DNA from 2 places in the Streptomyces sp. PTL18 genome. Region 2 is predicted to be linked to the other one. Evidence: predicted binding sites of a transcription regulator. Region 2 holds the regulator's gene; the other holds the start of a gene.
What was found. Region 2 encodes HspR, which represses chaperone genes until heat shock. Its sites were predicted from a motif close to TTGAGNNNNNNNNNCTCAA; they were not measured.
Positions count from the first base shown of each region.

Region 1: the regulator HspR is predicted to act here: its motif matches at 3,488-3,506, upstream of lon (endopeptidase La).

Region 1 is NZ_JCAJZO010000009.1:76,284-84,520, reverse strand. Features, by position in the region: gene AC5WS8_RS19020 (HAMP domain-containing sensor histidine kinase) at 1-858, opposite strand, end outside; gene AC5WS8_RS19015 (response regulator transcription factor) at 855-1,592, opposite strand; gene AC5WS8_RS19010 (spermidine synthase family protein) at 1,705-2,409, opposite strand; gene AC5WS8_RS19005 (rhomboid-like protein) at 2,625-3,395, shown strand; gene lon (endopeptidase La) at 3,529-5,946, shown strand; gene AC5WS8_RS18995 (MarR family winged helix-turn-helix transcriptional regulator) at 6,116-6,628, shown strand; gene AC5WS8_RS18990 (protein phosphatase 2C domain-containing protein) at 6,917-7,720, opposite strand; gene AC5WS8_RS18985 (sensor histidine kinase) at 8,094-8,237, shown strand, end outside.
Region 2 is NZ_JCAJZO010000020.1:88,968-97,204, forward strand. Features, by position in the region: gene AC5WS8_RS29445 (pyridoxamine 5'-phosphate oxidase family protein) at 106-519, shown strand; gene AC5WS8_RS29450 (Rieske (2Fe-2S) protein) at 725-1,060, opposite strand; gene AC5WS8_RS29455 (hypothetical protein) at 1,065-1,265, opposite strand; gene AC5WS8_RS29460 (helix-turn-helix transcriptional regulator) at 1,436-2,380, shown strand; gene AC5WS8_RS29465 (helix-turn-helix transcriptional regulator) at 2,464-3,501, opposite strand; gene AC5WS8_RS29470 (sugar ABC transporter substrate-binding protein) at 3,867-4,973, opposite strand; gene AC5WS8_RS29475 (heat shock protein transcriptional repressor HspR) at 5,619-6,068, opposite strand; gene dnaJ (molecular chaperone DnaJ) at 6,073-7,239, opposite strand; gene grpE (nucleotide exchange factor GrpE) at 7,279-7,938, opposite strand; gene dnaK (molecular chaperone DnaK) at 7,935-8,237, opposite strand, start outside.

The DNA of each region.
Region 1 (8,237 bases), on a different contig from region 2:
GTCGGGGGTGGGGCCGCGCCGGGCCCTCACCGTGACCCGGCCGTGCGGCGGGCTGTGCTTGACCGCGTTGTCGATCAGGTTGGCGACGACCTGGTGGATGCGCTCCGGGTCCGCGTGCGCGGTCAGCTCCGGGGGGGAGACGTCGAGGTGCAGATGGACGTCCGTACGGGTGTGGTTGCCGGAGCCCGAGGCGATGCCCGCGCGAGCGGAGGACACCATCTGGGCCTCCTTGAGGACGCCCGAGAGGTACGGCCACACCTCGAAGCGACGTCTCCTCAGCGGGACGACGCCGTTGTCCAGGCGGGAGAGGTCCAGCAGGGTCTCGACCAGGCGGCCGAGGCGCTCGGTCTGCTTCAGCGCCGTGCGCATGGTCTCCGGATCCGCCTCGGTGACCCCGTCGACGATGTTCTCCAGCACCGCGCGCAGGCCCGCGATGGGGGTGCGCAGCTCGTGCGAGACGTTCGCCACCAGCTCCTTGCGCTGGCTGTCCTGGGCCTCCAGCTCGTCGGCCATCAGGTTGATCGTCTGGGCCAGGTCGCCCAGCTCGTCCCGGCGGTTGTCCCGCACACGACGGCTGTAGTCGCCGTGCGAGATCGACCGGGCCACCGCGTTCATCTCGTCCAGCGGGGCGGTGAGCGAGTGCGCCACGAACTGCGTGATCAGCAGGGTGGCGATCATCGAGAACACCGTGATGAACCGCAGCTCGGTGGCGGTGCGTACCGCGATCATCAGCAGGCCCGTGGTGATGAACACCGAGATGACGACCAGCGCGCCCAGCTTGGTCTTGATCGAGAACGGGCGAACGCCGCCCCAGGGCTCCCCGGGGCTCCTCCGTGCGGCCGACCGCCCGTGACTCATGGCGTCGGGGTCTCCAGCGCGTAGCCGACACCGTGCACGGTCCGGATGCGCTCCGCGCCGATCTTCCGCCGCAGCGCCTTGATGTGGCTGTCCACGGTGCGGGTGCCGGAGGCGTCCGCCCAGTCCCACACCTCGGCGAGCAGCTGCTCGCGGGAGAGTACGGCGCGCGGCGTGTTGGCCAGGCACACCAGCAGATCGAACTCGGTGGGCGTCAGATGGACGTCCTCGCTGCGCACCCGCACCCGGCGCTGTGCGTGGTCGATCTCCAGTTCGCCGAGGCGCAGTATGCCGGTGCGGGGAGTCGCGGCGGCCAGCGCCGCCCGCTCCACCCGGCGCAGCAGCACGTGCACGCGCGCCGCGAGTTCGCGCATCGAGAAAGGCTTGGTCATGTAGTCGTCCGCGCCGACGCCGAGTCCGACCAGCATGTCCGTCTCGTCGTCGCGCGCGGTGAGCATCAGCACCGGCACCGGGCGCTGGGCCTGCACGCGCCGGCAGACCTCCAGGCCGTCGAAGCCCGGCAGCATGATGTCGAGGATCAGCAGGTCGGGCTGCCAGGCCTCCGCCGTGTCGACCGCCGCCGGACCGTCACCTGCCGTTTGCACGAGGAATCCCTCCGCGCGCAGACGGGTGGCGATGGCGTCGACGATCGTCTGGTCGTCCTCGACCACCAGGACGCGCCGTTGGGCGCCCGGGGTCGCCGTCGTGCCGTTGTGGGAGGTGTGTGTCTGCTCCATCGCCCGCCCCTGGGGTTGCTTTCCGGAATCCGTGGGGTGATCCCATGACTGCGTTTGACGCTTGAATGATCCGCGCCAGGGAAGCAGCGTACGGGGAGTTACCGCCGGTCGGCTATCCAGGTCCGATCGCGAGGTGCACGACGTCCGGAACGCCCCGGGCAACGGGGACCTCTTCGGTACGCACCTGTTGGAACCCGGCATTCCAGAGGGTTCCTTCAAATTCCGGGGACGGCGCGGCCGACCACACCGCGAGCACGCCGCCGGGTCTCAACGCCCTTGCACAGCTTGCGAGTCCGGCCGCCGAGTAGAGGCTGCCGTTGTCGTCCGTGACCGTCCAGGCGGGCCCGTTGTCGATGTCCAGGCACAGTGCGTCATACGTGTCCGATGTCTCATTGACGTGGGCGAGGAGGTCGGCTTCCACGATGCGGGTGCGCGGATCGGTGAGCGCCTCGGCGGACAGCGCGGCCAGGGGGCCGGCGAGGTGCCAGTCGATGACGGCGCGTTCGCGTTCGACGACGGTGATGCGCCCCCAGCGGGGGTCGGCCGCCGCGTGCGCGAGCGAGAAACCGACGCCGAGTCCGCCGATCAGCACGCTCGGGTCCGGGCGGCCGTCCAGGGCGTGCGAAGCGGCCTCCACCAGCAGCCGTTCCGAGCGCCCGTCGGAGGTGTCCATCAGGAAACAGCCGTTGGCGATGATCTGCAGCAGCTCACCGTGGCGCCGCAGCACGACCTCGCCGTGCGGGCCCTCACGACGGTCCAGGACCATGGGGGTGGCGTCGGTGTCGCCGGTGTCGTCGGTGTCGTACGGATGAGGCATGGGCCACATTCTGGTGACGGGCGGGGTGCGGGACGACGCATTTTCCTCCCCGCGGCCGGACGCGCCGCCGCCGGCGGCCGACCGTCGTGCGCGACCGCACCGGACGCGGAAACCGCCTGAGAAGTTGCTTTGAATCACGCCCTCGGGTGGCGTCGGTCATAGACAGCGACCGGCGTGGCGCGAAGGGTGGAGCGGGACGGAAGGAGCGCCGCACCTTGGAACGTACGGTCTCGGCCGACGCCACGCTCACGCCCACCGGGACGGGCGCGCCGCTTCTGGACGGCATGCCGCGCCAGCGCACCGCGCCGCCGCCCGTCGCGCCCCCGGTCCCGCTGCCGGTGCGGTGGACGGCCCCGCGCCTGCTCGAGCTGCTGCCGGGCCCCGAGCGGGCACCGTTCACCTTCGGATACGCCGCCGTGCTGCTGGTGACCTCCCTGTTCGCCCGGTACGCCGATCCGTCGCTGGTGAACGCCCTGTACCGGGGATCCAGCACGGACGTCGCACATCTGACGCGCAGTCCGGTGGTGGTGCTGCTGGCCAGCGCGCTGTGGATCGCCGGCGGGATGATGTCGTACTACGCGCTCGTCTTCCTGGTCGTGCTGACGGCGCTGGAGCGGCGCATAGGCGGCGCGCGCACGGCGGTCGTCTTTCTGCTCGGCCATGTGCTCGCGACGCTGGGCACCGAGGTCCCGGTCGGCCTCGCGGTGCTGGCGGGGCATCTGCCGGACAGTTCCCTGCACCGCCTCGACTACGGCATCAGCTTCGGCGTGGCGGCGAGTCTGGGCGCGCTGACGGGGGTGCTGCGGCCGTCGCTGCGCTGGACGGTGCTGATCGTGTTCACCGCGCTACTCCTGCAGGACCTGGCCGAGTTCACGGACCCGCTGAGCAACTGGGGCCACCTGCTGGCGCTGGCGATCGGCGTCGGGACCTGGCCGCTGGTACGGCGCTGGGCCCTGACGGGGGCCGCAGCCGCGCCGACGAGCTGACCCGGCGCCGCTCCGTGCCCGGCCACAGCGGTCGCCCCAACTGATCGCCCAGAGCGAACAGTAGGTGGGGAACAATCGAATCCTCTCGTGCATTGAGTCACCACAGCTCAACTTGACTGCCGAAGGGGAGATCATGGCTTCGACGTCCACACCGCTCACCCTGCCTGTGCTGCCGCTCGACGGCGAGGTTGTCCTGCCCGGCATGGTGGTCCCGCTGGACCTGAGCGACTCCGAGGTGCGCGCTGCGGTGGAGGCCGCCCAGGCGGCCGCCCGCTCGGAGCCCGGAAAGCCCAGGGTCCTGCTCGTTCCACGCATCGACGGCACCTACGCCGCCAACGGCGTCCTCGGCACCGTCGAGCAGGTCGGCCGGCTCGCGGACGGCGACCCGGGGGCGCTCATCCGCGGCGTGGGACGGGTGAGGATCGGTGCGGGCACCACCGGGCCCGGCGCGGCGCTGTGGGTCGAGGGGACACGCATCGACGAGACGGTTCCCGACCCGCTGCCCGGCCACGTCGCCGAACTCGTCAAGGAGTACAAGGCCGTCGTCGCCGGCTGGCTGAAGAAGCGCGGCGCCTGGCAGGTCGTCGACCGTGTCCAGGCCATCGACGACGTCTCCGCGCTCGCCGACAACTCCGGCTACTCGCCCTTCCTCACCATCGAACAGAAGGTCGAACTGCTGGAGACCACCGACCCGGTGGCCCGGCTGAAGCTCGCCACCCGGCAGCTGCGCGACCACCTCGCCGAGCAGGAGGTCGCCGAGTCCATCGCCAAGGACGTCCAGGAGGGCGTCGACAAGCAGCAGCGCGAGTTCCTGCTGCGCCGCCAGCTCGAAGCCGTCCGCAAGGAGCTGCGCGAGCTGAACGGCGACACCGCCGAGGGCGAGGAGTCCGACGACTACCGCGCCCGCGTGGAGGCCGCCGACCTCCCCGAGAAGGTCCGCGAGGCCGCCCTCAAGGAGGTCGACAAGTTCGAGCGCACCAGCGACCAGTCGCCCGAGGTCTCCTGGATCCGCACCTGGCTGGACACCGTCCTCGAGATGCCGTGGAACGAGCACACCGAGGACGCCTACGACATCCGTGGCGCCAAGGAGATCCTCGACGCCGAGCACGCGGGCCTTGAGGACGTGAAGGAGCGCATCACCGAGTACCTGGCGGTGCGCAAGCGGCGCGCCGACCGGGGGCTCGGCGTCGTGGGCGGCCGCCGCGGGGGTGCCGTGCTCGCGCTCGTCGGCCCGCCCGGCGTCGGCAAGACCAGCCTCGGCGAGTCCGTCGCGCACGCCATGGGCCGCACGTTCGTCCGCGTCGCCCTCGGCGGCGTCCGCGACGAGGCCGAGATCCGCGGCCACCGGCGCACGTATGTCGGCGCGCTGCCCGGCCGTGTCGTCCGCGCCATCAAGGAGGCCGGGTCCATGAACCCGGTCGTCCTGCTCGACGAGATCGACAAGGTGGGCTCCGACTTCCGCGGCGACCCGGCCGCGGCCCTGCTGGAGGTGCTGGACCCGGCGCAGAACCACACCTTCCGCGACCACTACCTGGAGGTCGAACTCGACCTGTCGGACGTGGTGTTCCTGGCCACGGCCAACGTCCTGGAGGCCATCCCGGAGGCGCTGGCCGACCGCATGGACATCGTCCGCCTGGACGGCTACACCGAGGACGAGAAGGTCGTCATCGCCCGTGACCACCTGCTCCCGCGCCAGCTGGAGCGGGCCGGCCTGAACAAGGACGAGGTCACGATCGAGGAGGCCGCGCTGCGCAGGCTCGCCGGCGAGTACACGCGCGAGGCGGGCGTGCGCACCCTGGAGCGGTCCATCGCGCGGCTGCTGCGCAAGGTCGCCGCCCAGCACGAACTCGGCGAACGGGAGCTGCCCTTCACGGTCCGGGACGAGGACCTGCGCGGACTGCTCGGACGCCCGCACCACGTGCCCGAGTCCGCCCAGGACCCGGCCGAGCGGCGCACCGCGGTCCCGGGTGTGGCGACCGGCCTCGCGGTCACCGGAGCGGGCGGCGACGTGCTGTACGTCGAGGCCTCGCTGGCCGACCCGGAGACGGGCGCGGCGGGCGTGACCCTGACCGGTCAGCTCGGCGACGTGATGAAGGAGTCCGCGCAGATCGCGCTCAGCTTCCTGCGCTCCCACGGTGCCGAACTGGAGCTGCCCGTCGGGGATCTCAAGGACCGCGGCGTGCACATCCACTTCCCGGCGGGCGCGGTTCCCAAGGACGGTCCGAGCGCGGGCATCACCATGACCACCGCGCTGGCCTCGCTGCTGTCGGGCCGGCTGGTCCGCACGGACGTGGCGATGACCGGCGAGGTCTCGCTCACCGGGCGTGTGCTGCCGATCGGCGGGGTGAAGCAGAAGCTGCTCGCCGCGCACCGGGCGGGGATCACCACGGTGATCATCCCCAAGCGCAACGAGCCCGACCTGGACGACGTCCCGGCCGAGGTGCTGGACAAGCTCGACGTGCACGCCGTCACGGACGTCCGCCAGGTCCTTCAGCTGGCGCTCGAGCCCGCCACGAGCGACGCGACGCCGGAGGTTCCCGTGGCGGCGTGACGGGCGCCACGGGATGAGGGAAGGCCCGGGTTTCGTGAGGGAGGCCCGGGCCTTCGCCATGGACCGGTGCTGCCATCGGTCCGCGACTGCGAAATACTGACACGAGCTGCGCCAACGGCGACCTTCGGCGGAAACTGCGAGGAACGGGAAACCGGATCAGGTGACTGACGTGCACGAGGACGGAAACGGCGAGCGGCGTTCGGTGGAACCCGGCGCGCCGTCGGACGGCGCGGACCGGTCCGGTGGCGTGGACCAGGAGTTCCTGGCGCTCGAGCGTGAGTTGACCGTGTTCCTGCGGCGTGCCCGCGCCAACGCGGGCCAGATGGCCCGGGAGGTCCACCCGGACCTGGAGTCCGCCGCGTACGGGCTGCTCGTACGACTGGACGAGTGCGGCCGCCAGCGCGCCACGGAACTCGCCGCCTACATCGGTGTCGGCAAGGCCACGATGTCCCGCCAGCTGCGCGCCCTGGAGGAGCTCGGCCTGGTCGCCCGGGAGCCCGACCCGGCCGACGGCCGTGCCTGGCTCGTGCACCTGACGGAGGAGGGCCGGCGGCGCGTCGGCCGCGTCCGCGAGGCCCGCCGCGCCCGCTATGTGGACAAGCTCGCCCACTGGGACCCGCGCGAGGTCGCGGAACTGGCGCGGCTGCTGCACCGGCTCAACCTGGGCATGGAGAAGCAGTAGTCCTACAGGCGCAGTAGCCCTGCAGACGCAGTGGCCCTGCCAGACGCAGGAGTCCTGCGGGGAGCCCTGAGGGGGCCTTGCCCCATGCCCGCCCGGGTCGCGCCGCCCGGCACCGCACTCCGCCGAGCTCTTCGGGCAGGGGCCCACGCCGCGTTGCGGAAAAGCCCTGGTAGCTCCTCCTCCAAGCTCCCGGCTCCGCTCGGGCAGGGGTCCCCATCCAGGACTCTCCGGCGCCTTGCCACGCACGGCACCGGACGGCACCTCACCACGCGACCTGAACGCGGACGCTCATGGTGCGAGGCGCCAAGGCTCCACGTACACCACCGTCGCGTCGTCGTGCGTCTTGCCGCGGCCGAGATGCGTCCGTTCCCCGCGGTCGGCGCGCTCCAGCTCCCGTACGCGTTCCACCAGCGCCGCTGCTCCCTCCTTGCGGACGACCGTGAACAGATCCGTCCAGTCGCCCTGGCGGAACTTCTCCGTCCAGCGGGTCGCGCCGTCCGTCAGGGCCGCGAGGGCGCGCACCCGCCCGCGCGGCAGTTCGCCGGTGACCGCGCGGGCCGCGACCGAGGGATCCGCGGCCGCCGTGAAGAAACCGCCCTCCTTGTTGCGGACGGTCGCGTCCACCAGCGCGTCCGTGGCCAGGGCCGCGCGCGGGAGGCGGGCGAGGCGGTCGTCCAGGAGAGCGGTGACCGTGCCGTCGGAGGCCTCGACGAGGAGCGCCGCGTCGGACAGGACCAGGTACTCCACCGCGGTGTCGGACCAGCGGGCGAGGGCCACGGTCGCCTGGGGGGTACGCGGGTGAGAAAGGTCACAAGTCGAGGCGTGGGTGTCGGCGGTACGGAGAACGGCCTCCGCAAGGACCTCGGACAGCGTCAGATCCCGGCGGGAAACGGACAGTTCGGTCAGCAGGCCGCCCAGGCGCGCGCAGAACCAGGGGACGGAATGAAGACAACCGTCGTCGCCGCCGGGCGGGGTCACCCCGTCCAGGACGACCAGCGCTCCGCCCTGCCCTGAAGCCGGAAGCGCGAGCGCGGCGAAGTCCTCGTTGGGGCGGGTCGCGCCGCCGGGCTCGGAGGTCAGCTCAATACGCATCCAGCCAGTCTGCACGAGGCCTTCACAAGGTCCGCGAAAGGCCGTCAATGGTCGCGGAATCGATGCGGTCGCGCAGCTCAGTCGCCTGGTTTGATACGGAATAATCGCTTCCGGTGAAGCGTGGCGGCGAATATTGCCAAAGTGCGCCGCAGACGTCCAACCGGCCCGTCGTGCAAGGCCTCCGCACGCGCCAGAGGAACTTGCCCGCCAACTCCCCGCCGATGTTCACTCCTTCGGGTGGCGGGTCAGGCGAAGCGAGACCTCTGCCCACCGGCACTGGGAGGGTCGGAAGCCGTCGTACCGGGTCGGCATTCCCGTTGACGGAACGTCACCCCGGGCCCATGGGTACACGAGTGAGGAAGTGCGAGCACCGGTGCAGAAGACGCGGCCTCGGAGCACAGGCAAGCAGACGGCCCCCGGGCAGGCGGCCTCGACCGAGTCCGCGGGCCGCGGCCGCGCCGCCCATGTGCGCAACCGTCTGATCATCGCGGTGGCCGTGGTCGCCGCCGCCATCGCC
Region 2 (8,237 bases):
CGCGCTCAGCTCTTGCCTTCCACTGTGACTACGGCAACGTACACAAAGTTGAGTCTATTCCACTCAAGGCGCCACGCGGGAGAGGAAACGGCTAGCGTCCGTTTCATGGGCACGTACTCCCGAGACCCCGGCGCACCCGACGCCGGGTACCTCGAGTTCTGGCGGGAAAGACACCTGTGCACACTGACGACCCTGCGTCCGGACGGAACTCCGCACGTCGTTCCGGTCGGGGTGACGTACGCCCCCGAGGAGCGGCTGGCCCGGGTGATCACGAACAAGGCGAGCGCGAAGGCGGGGCATGTGGCGGCGGCGGGGGCCGAGGGAGCGCCCGTCGCGGTCTGCCAGGTGGACGGGCGGCGGTGGGCCACGCTGGAGGGGCGCGCCCACGTCTCGGCCGATCCGGAACGGGTCGCGGAGGCGGAACGACGCTACGCCGAGCGCTACGGCAGGGTGCCGTCGCCGAACCCGTCGCGCGTGGTGATCGAGATCGAGCTCTCCCGAGCACTGGGACGCGGCTAGTGCTGTGGCCGGGCCGCGCCGCCGGGCGTGGGGCAGGCGGAGCTGCGCCGGGGTGGGTGCAGCGACTGGTTTCGGCCACCGTCGGATCCGGGCGATGTCCGTAGATGTCCCCGGAAAACTGCAGCGGCGTCACCGTGTTCAGGTCACGGTGACGCCGCTGCGGGGGGAAGCACCTGAGCGATCTCTTACGACGGGGGGAATCGCGTCAGGCACTGCGGGGGGTGGCTGAGATGGTCCTCACCTCCGGACTGTCCGCCTCGGACAGCCGGTGGTCGCGCTGGTCCAGGTTCACAAAGATCATTCCGTACCGGATGGCGCACCGCACGGGCTGCGGTGCCCCCCGGGGCCGCCGCAGCAGCCGGTACGCCCGCACGTCCTCGTCCTCGTCCCTGGTGACGACGACGGGCTCCCCGAACACGGTCACCATCAACGAGTCACCGCTATGGGGGATGGCGGTGGCCAGGTCGATGAAGTGCCAGCCGGAGCGGTAGGCGGTGGCCATTTCGCGGCGGAAGGAGCGGTCGTCGGGTGGAGTCGTCATCGGTTCAGCCCCACGTGCTGTCGTCTTCACCCACCGGAGAAGCCGCGTCGGCACTGCCGCCACTCACAGCACCGCCCTTGACGACTCCCCAGGTGCTGTCCGCCCGAGCATCGCCCTTCTCGCCCGAGAGGCCACTCAACGCGCCCATGGCCAAAACGGCGGAGACGGTGGCAACAAGCACCGAGCGAAGCATTCTCTTGCTCATAGTCGGCTTCGTCCTCACTTGAAGGTCCCCTCTTCCCCCGTCGAACAAGACGATGGCTCATTCGGGCACGTCATGGCCACACAATCGGTGCATCATGTTCCTGCATGTTCAGGACCCTGGGGGGTGGAGATTTCGTGGCAAATCCGACCAAAGCGTCACATCCCCATGCGATGACCGAGCTGTGCGATGAAGGCAGCCGTCTGTACGCGAACGCACTGCGCACCGGACGCATCGCACGCGAGGACGCGGAGCCCGCCCCCTGCCTGATGGAGTTCGCCCTTCTCCACCCCGATCCCGACGACCCGAACTGGCTGCGCCCCGTCCCCCCGTCCGTCGCCCTCGCCCACCGGCTCAATCCGATCGAGCGCGAGATCGCCGAGCGCAGGCGGCTGTCGATCGAACTCGCCGATGCCTTCGAGCCGTTCATGACACTGAGCGCCCAGGTCACGACCCCGACGCACTCCATCACCGTGCTCGAGGGCCTGGAGAGGATCAACGCGGCACTGGACCTCGCCACGGCCGAGTGCCAGTCAGAAATGCTCACCGTACAGCCGAGCAGCCGCCGCCTCGAGCACATTCTCGTGCAGGGCCTGGAACGTGACAGGCCGCTGATCGAGCGTGGCGTGCGCATCCGGACCCTCTACCAGCACACCGCCCGCTACAGCCCCGAGACGCTGGGCTACGTCGCGCAGTTCTCCGACGGCAAGGTGGAGTACCGCACCATCGACGAGCTGGTGGAGCGTCTCATCATCTGCGACGAGACAGTGGCGTTCATCCCCACGCGGGACGACCGCCAGGTCGCCCTGGAACTCCGGCACCCGGGTCTGGTCCGGTACCTGATCAAGGTCTTCGAGTTCATGTGGGCCCGCGCCGTGCCGTTGAGCACCGGAGCCCGGTACGAAACCGCCCCCGACGGCATCACGGAGATCCAGCACTCCATCGCCAAGCTCCTGGTCGAGGGCCACGTCGACGAGGCCATCGCCCGCCGGCTGGGGATGAACGTCCGCACCTGCCGGGCCCACATCGCCAAGCTGGCCCAGGCCCTGGGCAGCGGAAGCCGTGCCCAACTCGGCTACCTCATAGCCGAGTCGGGCATCCTGAAGCAGGAGCACTGAGGGGGAGCGCGGAAGCGGGGGCACCAAAGCCGCGGGAAGGGACGCGGCGAGCCGCACCCGGACCGGCCCGCACCGGAGCGGCCTCACAGCTCGGCCGGCGGTTCCGGAGCACGCGGAGCGGTCACCGGCAGCAACTCCGGCGCGCGCGGCGGACCGTCCAGGCCCGCCTGGGCGATCCGTACCCCGAGCTGCGTACGGCTCGCCGCGCCCAGGGTCTCGGACAGGCGGGCGATGTGCGCGCGGCAGGTGCGGACGCTGATGCCGAGCCGTTCGGCGACCACCGCGTCCTGGTGGCCCTCGGCGAGCAGCGCCGCGATGGAGCGCTCCCGGTGGGTGATGCCGTCGATGCCCGTCTCGGGCAGCGGTGAGGTGAGCGGGATCGCGAGACGCCACAGGCGTTCGAAGACGGTCACCAGGTACTCGATGAGGGCCGGATGGCGCAGTTCCAGCGCGATCGTCCGGTCCGCGTTCGCGGGGACGAAGGCCACGGTGCGGTCGAAGAGGATCAGCCGCTCGGGCACCTCGTCCAGGGTGCGCGCCTCGGCGGCGTCGCCCATCAGCTCCAGATAGGTGTGCAGGCCCTGGCCGTGCCGGGCGACATGCGTGTACAGGTCGCGCATGCGCACGCCCCGGCGGCGCATCTCCAGCGCCCGCGGCAGGCCCTCGGCCAGCTCCTCCTCGCGGCGGATACCGCCCGGCTGCACGGTCAGCACCTCGGTCGTGCACCGTTCCGTCGCCTCGTCCATGGCGGCGCGGATCCGCGTCAGCCCGTCCAGCACCCGGATCGCCACGCCCTCCTGAGGGCCCTGCTCACGGCCGTCCAGCCCGGCGTACCACTCGACGGCGGCCACGGCCGTGCCGACCCGCGCCTGGCTCGCGGAGACCTCCTCGTGCACACCGCGCAGCAGGCGGGTCATGACCTCCTGCGGGGCGGTCGGCACCAGCCAGTCCATGTCGTCGGGGTCGGGGTGCAGCAGCGCCAGCTCCAGCAGGCAGGGCACCTTCGCGGCGTCGGCGCGGGGCACCCGCCCGCGACGCACCGCCCGGGAGTACACGCGGGTCCCGGCCTCGCAGAGCCGGTCAGCACCGTGTGGATGCGCGTCCCTCCCGTGCCCGGCCATCTTCCACCCCTGGCTTACGACTCCTGGCTCCCGCGTCCCGCGCGACGCGGCCCGCCGGCGACTCCCTCACGCACACGGACGCGCGCCGTCCGCGCCGCGCCCCCGCACGCCTTCGCAGCGCAACTATGCGCGGAGCCGCCCGCCACCGCAACACGGCTCGCCCGCCCCGACGGCCGCCCTTGCCCTGTAACCTCCCGGTTTCTCCCCACCTCCGGACCGTCCGCTGCACCAAGCTGACCGGGGTCGCCGATCGCACACGGGCGGACCGAACGGGCTGCGGCCCGCGCCCCTTTCGGGGTGCGGGCCGCAGAGACGGGGCCGGGATCCGGGCGGGCACGCCGGCCGCCGGGCATCCCGGGGCCGGGTCACCGGAGGCCGATGGCGGAGCAGTCCGCCCTGTACTTCCCGGTGCAGATGTCCCTGACGGTGTAGATGCCGTCCTGGATCACCGTGTCCTTGATGTTGTCCTTCGTCAGGGCGACCACCGGCACGAGCATCGACGGGATCTTCTTCTCCGTCGGGCTGTCGACGTGGTCACGGGTCAGCGCGTCGAACTCGATCGAGCGGCCCTGGACCTTGGCCACGGCCATCTCGGCCGCGTTGTTGGCCTCCTCCGGGTACGACTTGTACACGCTCATGTACTGCTCACCGGAGACGATCCGCTGCACCGCGTCCAGCGCCGCGTCCTGCCCGGTCACCGGCGGGATCTTGCTGGCGCCCGCCTCCTTCAGCGCTTCGATGACGGCGCCGGCCATGCCGTCGTTCGCGGAGTAGACCGCGGCGATGTTGCCCAGGCCGACAGCCTGGATCGCCTGCGCCATGTTCGCCTTGGCGTTCTCCGGCTTCCAGTCCTTGGTGTCGTAGGACTTGACGATGTTGACCTTGCCCTGGAGCTCGCTGAGCGCGCCCTCCTTGAACTGCGCCGCGTTCGGGTCGGTGGGCGAGCCGTTCATCATGACGATCTTGCTGCTCGACGCCTTGGCTCCGAGCGCGTCCGTGAGGGCGCGGCCCTGGACCTGGCCGACCAGTTCGTTGTCGAAGGAGATGTACGCGTCGATCGGGCCCTGGGCGAGACGGTCGTAGGCGATGACCGGGATGCCCGCGTCCTTGGCCTTCTGCACGCCGGGCGCGATGGCCTTGGCGTCGACCGCGTCCACCAGCAGCACGTCCACCTTGTCGGCGATCATCTGGTCGAGCTGCTTGCTCTGCGTGGCCGGGTCGGCGTCGGCGTTGGCGTAGACGACCTTGCCCTTGTTGTCGGTGAGGGAGGCGACCTGCTTCTTGATGATGGGGTAGTCGAACTTGTCGTACCGCGGGTTCTCCTTCTCGGGCAAAAGGAGACCGACCGTGATGTCGTTGCCCTTCTTCGGCGTGGCGGAGCTGCTGCTGCCGCCGACTCCGTCGATGACCCCGCACGCGGCGAGCGAGACGGCCGACGCCGAGGCGGCCAGGGCCATGGCGGTACGACGCACAGCGGTCCTACGGGTGGTACGAGCAATCACATCAGGTGCCTTCCGGGCGAGGGAGCAGCGTTGCGACCCAGGTGGCTGAAAGCCAACGCGGGGACGGTACGCAGCGTCAAGAACTACGGGTTAACGAGATGGCAACAGGATCACTGTGCGAGTCAAGTGAAAACCAAGGGAGCGTCGCGTGGCGGCACTCCGCCCCTGCCCGCCTGATGCGAATTCAGTCCGTCACCTGGCGCGATCGGTACCTGACACAAGGTCAACCAGCCGACGGATCTCAGCGCTTCGGTAAATTTCCATGAAACGTGATCTTCGTCACGCATCCACAAGTGGGTGTCGAACGTCCGGCTCCCCGAAGAGTCAGCGAAAAGTAAAGTTCCTGTACAGCCTCTCCCTCGTCCCACGGGTCGTGATCACGGATGCCTTGCCGCGTCCCGATCCGATCAGAGGGCCGAATAAACCCAGCCAGACGACGCACGACCGCCGCGGCGGCCACCGCCGTCGTGCCCGCCAACGAGTCGTCCGGCAGCCCCGCCAGGGCCCGGCCGCCTCTCGGACCTGCCCCCGCCCGCCGCCCCGAAGCTCACCGGCTCCGGCACGGCGAAGGGGCCCGCGCTGCGCCGCGGGCCCCTTCGCCGTCGGGTGTTCCCCTCAGTCCTGCTGCTGCCGCTTCGGGCGCCACACCACCAGCGCGCTGGTCTGCTGCACCTCCTGGTACGGCACCAGGTCGCGGCGGTAGGAGGCGTGGACGGCCGCCTCGCGCTGACGCATCGCCGCCGCCGCGCCGTCGAGCGCGGCCTGAAGTTCCGCGACACGGGACTGGAGCGCGGCGACCTGGTTCTCCAGTTCGATGATGCGCTTGATGCCGGCCAGATTGATGCCCTCGTCCTGCGACAACTGCTGAACCTGGCGGAGCAGTTCGATGTCGCGGGCCGAGTAGCGCCGGCCCCGGCCCGCGGTGCGGTCCGGGGACACGAGCCCCAGGCGGTCGTACTGGCGCAGCGTCTGCGGGTGCAGTCCGGAGAGCTGGGCCGCCACCGAGATGACGTAGACCGGCGTGTCCTCGGTCAGCTCATACGGGTTGCGTCGACGGCCGTCCATCGCATCATGCTCCCTTCGCGGCCTGGAACAGCTCCGCCCGCGGGTCCTCGCCCGCGGTTGCCTCGCGATACGCCTCCAGCGCGTCACGAGCCTTCCCCGACAGGTCCTTCGGGACACTCACCTCCACGGTGACCAGCAGGTCGCCGCGGGTGCCGTCCTTGCGGACCGCGCCCTTTCCACGGGCGCGCATAGTACGCCCGTTCGGGGTGCCGGGGGGCAGCTTCAGCGTCACCGGGGGCCCGCCGAGGGTGGGCACCCGGATGTCGGCACCGAGCGCCGCCTCCGCGAACGTCACCGGCACGGTCACCGTGAGGTTGTCGTCCTTGCGGCCGAAGACGGGGTGCGGATTGACGTGCACGACCACGTACAGGTCGCCGGCCAGGCCGCCCCGCTCGCCGGGTGCGCCCTTGCCGCGCAGCCGGATGCGCTGCCCGTCGGACACGCCCGCCGGGATGCGCACCTGCATCGTCCGGGACGACTTGGCCCGGCCGCTGCCCTTGCAGACCTCGCACGGGTGCTCCGCGATCAGCCCGCGCCCCTTGCAGTCCGGGCACGGGTCGGTCAGCGAGAAGCCGCCGCCCGAGCCGCGCGCCACCTGCCCGGTGCCGACGCAGGTCGGGCACACGCGCGGTGTGCCGTTCTGGTCGCCGGTGCCCGAACAGGCCTTGCACGGTGACTGCGAGGACATGCGCAGCGGCACGGTCGCGCCGTCCACCGCCTCCATGAAGCTCAGTGTGACCTCGGACTCGATGTCCTGGCCGCGCCGGGGCTGGGTACGCGTGCCCGCGCCGCCGCCGCGGTTGAACAGGCCCCCGAAGACGTCACCGAGACCGCCGCCGAAGCCACCCCCGGCGCCGCCCTGGCCGCCGAAGAGGTCGCCCAGGTCGAAGTTGAAGGAGCCGCCCGCCCCGGGACCGGGACGGAACCCGCCGTTGCCGAACAGGGCGCGGGCCTCGTCGTACTCCTTGCGCTTCTTGGGATCGCCGAGGACGTCGTTCGCCTCGGAGATCTCCTTGAAACGTTCCTCCGCCTTGGCGTTCCCCTTGTTGGCGTCCGGGTGGTACTCGCGGGCGAGCTTCCGGTACGCCTTCTTGATCTCGGCCTCGGTGGCGTCCTTGGGGACGCCGAGGACCTTGTAGTAGTCCTTCTCGATGAAGTCCTTGGTGCTCATCCCCGACGTCCCTCCTTCCCTGTGCCTTCGTGGTGTACGTCAGCCCTCGTCCGGGCCACCGTTCTCCTTGTCGTCGCCCGCCTCGGTCGTCTCCTCGGCCTTGACCGTCTGCGCCCCCGGCTGCGGCTCGGCGACGGCCACCCGCGCGGGGCGGATGGTGCGCTCGCCGAAGCGATACCCGGGCTGCAGAATCGCCACGCACGTCGTCTCCGTGACGTCCGGCGCGTAGCTGTGCATCAGGGCCTCGTGGATGGTCGGGTCGAAGGGCTCGCCCTCCTTGCCGAACTGCTGCAGACCCATCTTCGCCGCGACGGTCTCCAGCGACTCGGCGACGGACTTGAAACCGCCCACCAATTCGCCGTGTTCGCGTGCGCGGCCGATGTCGTCGAGCACGGGCAGGAGCTCGGTCAGGAGGTTGGCGACGGCCATCTCCTTGACCGCGATCCGGTCGCGCTCGACGCGGCGGCGGTAGTTCTGGTACTCGGCCTGGAGTCGCTGGAGGTCCATCGTGCGCTCGCCCAGCGCCGTGCGCACCTGGTCCAGCTGCGCCACCAGACCGGCGTTGTTGTCGCTTGCGTCCCCCGCCGGGGCCGCCGCCTCCTCCGAAGAGGGGGAGGCGGCCTGCGGCTCGGCGTCATCAGGGGTGGCGCCGGAGGGGACGTCAGGCTTCTCCTCGAAGCCCGGGGTCTCCTCCGTCACGCGGCACCGTCCTTCCGCTCGTCGTCGACGATCTCGGCGTCCACCACGTCGTCGTCGGCCTTGGCCTCACCGGCACCGGCCGAGGCACCGCCGGCGGCGGCCTGCGCGGCCTGGGCGTCGGCGTACATGGCCTGGCCCAGCTTCTGGGAGACGGCCGCGACCTTCTCGGTGGCGGAGCGGATCTCGGCCGTGTCCTCGCCCTTGAGCTTCTCCTTCAGCTCGGCGACGGCGGACTCGACCTCGGTCCTGATCTCGCCCGGGACCTTGTCCTCGTTGTCCTTGAGGAACTTCTCGGTCTG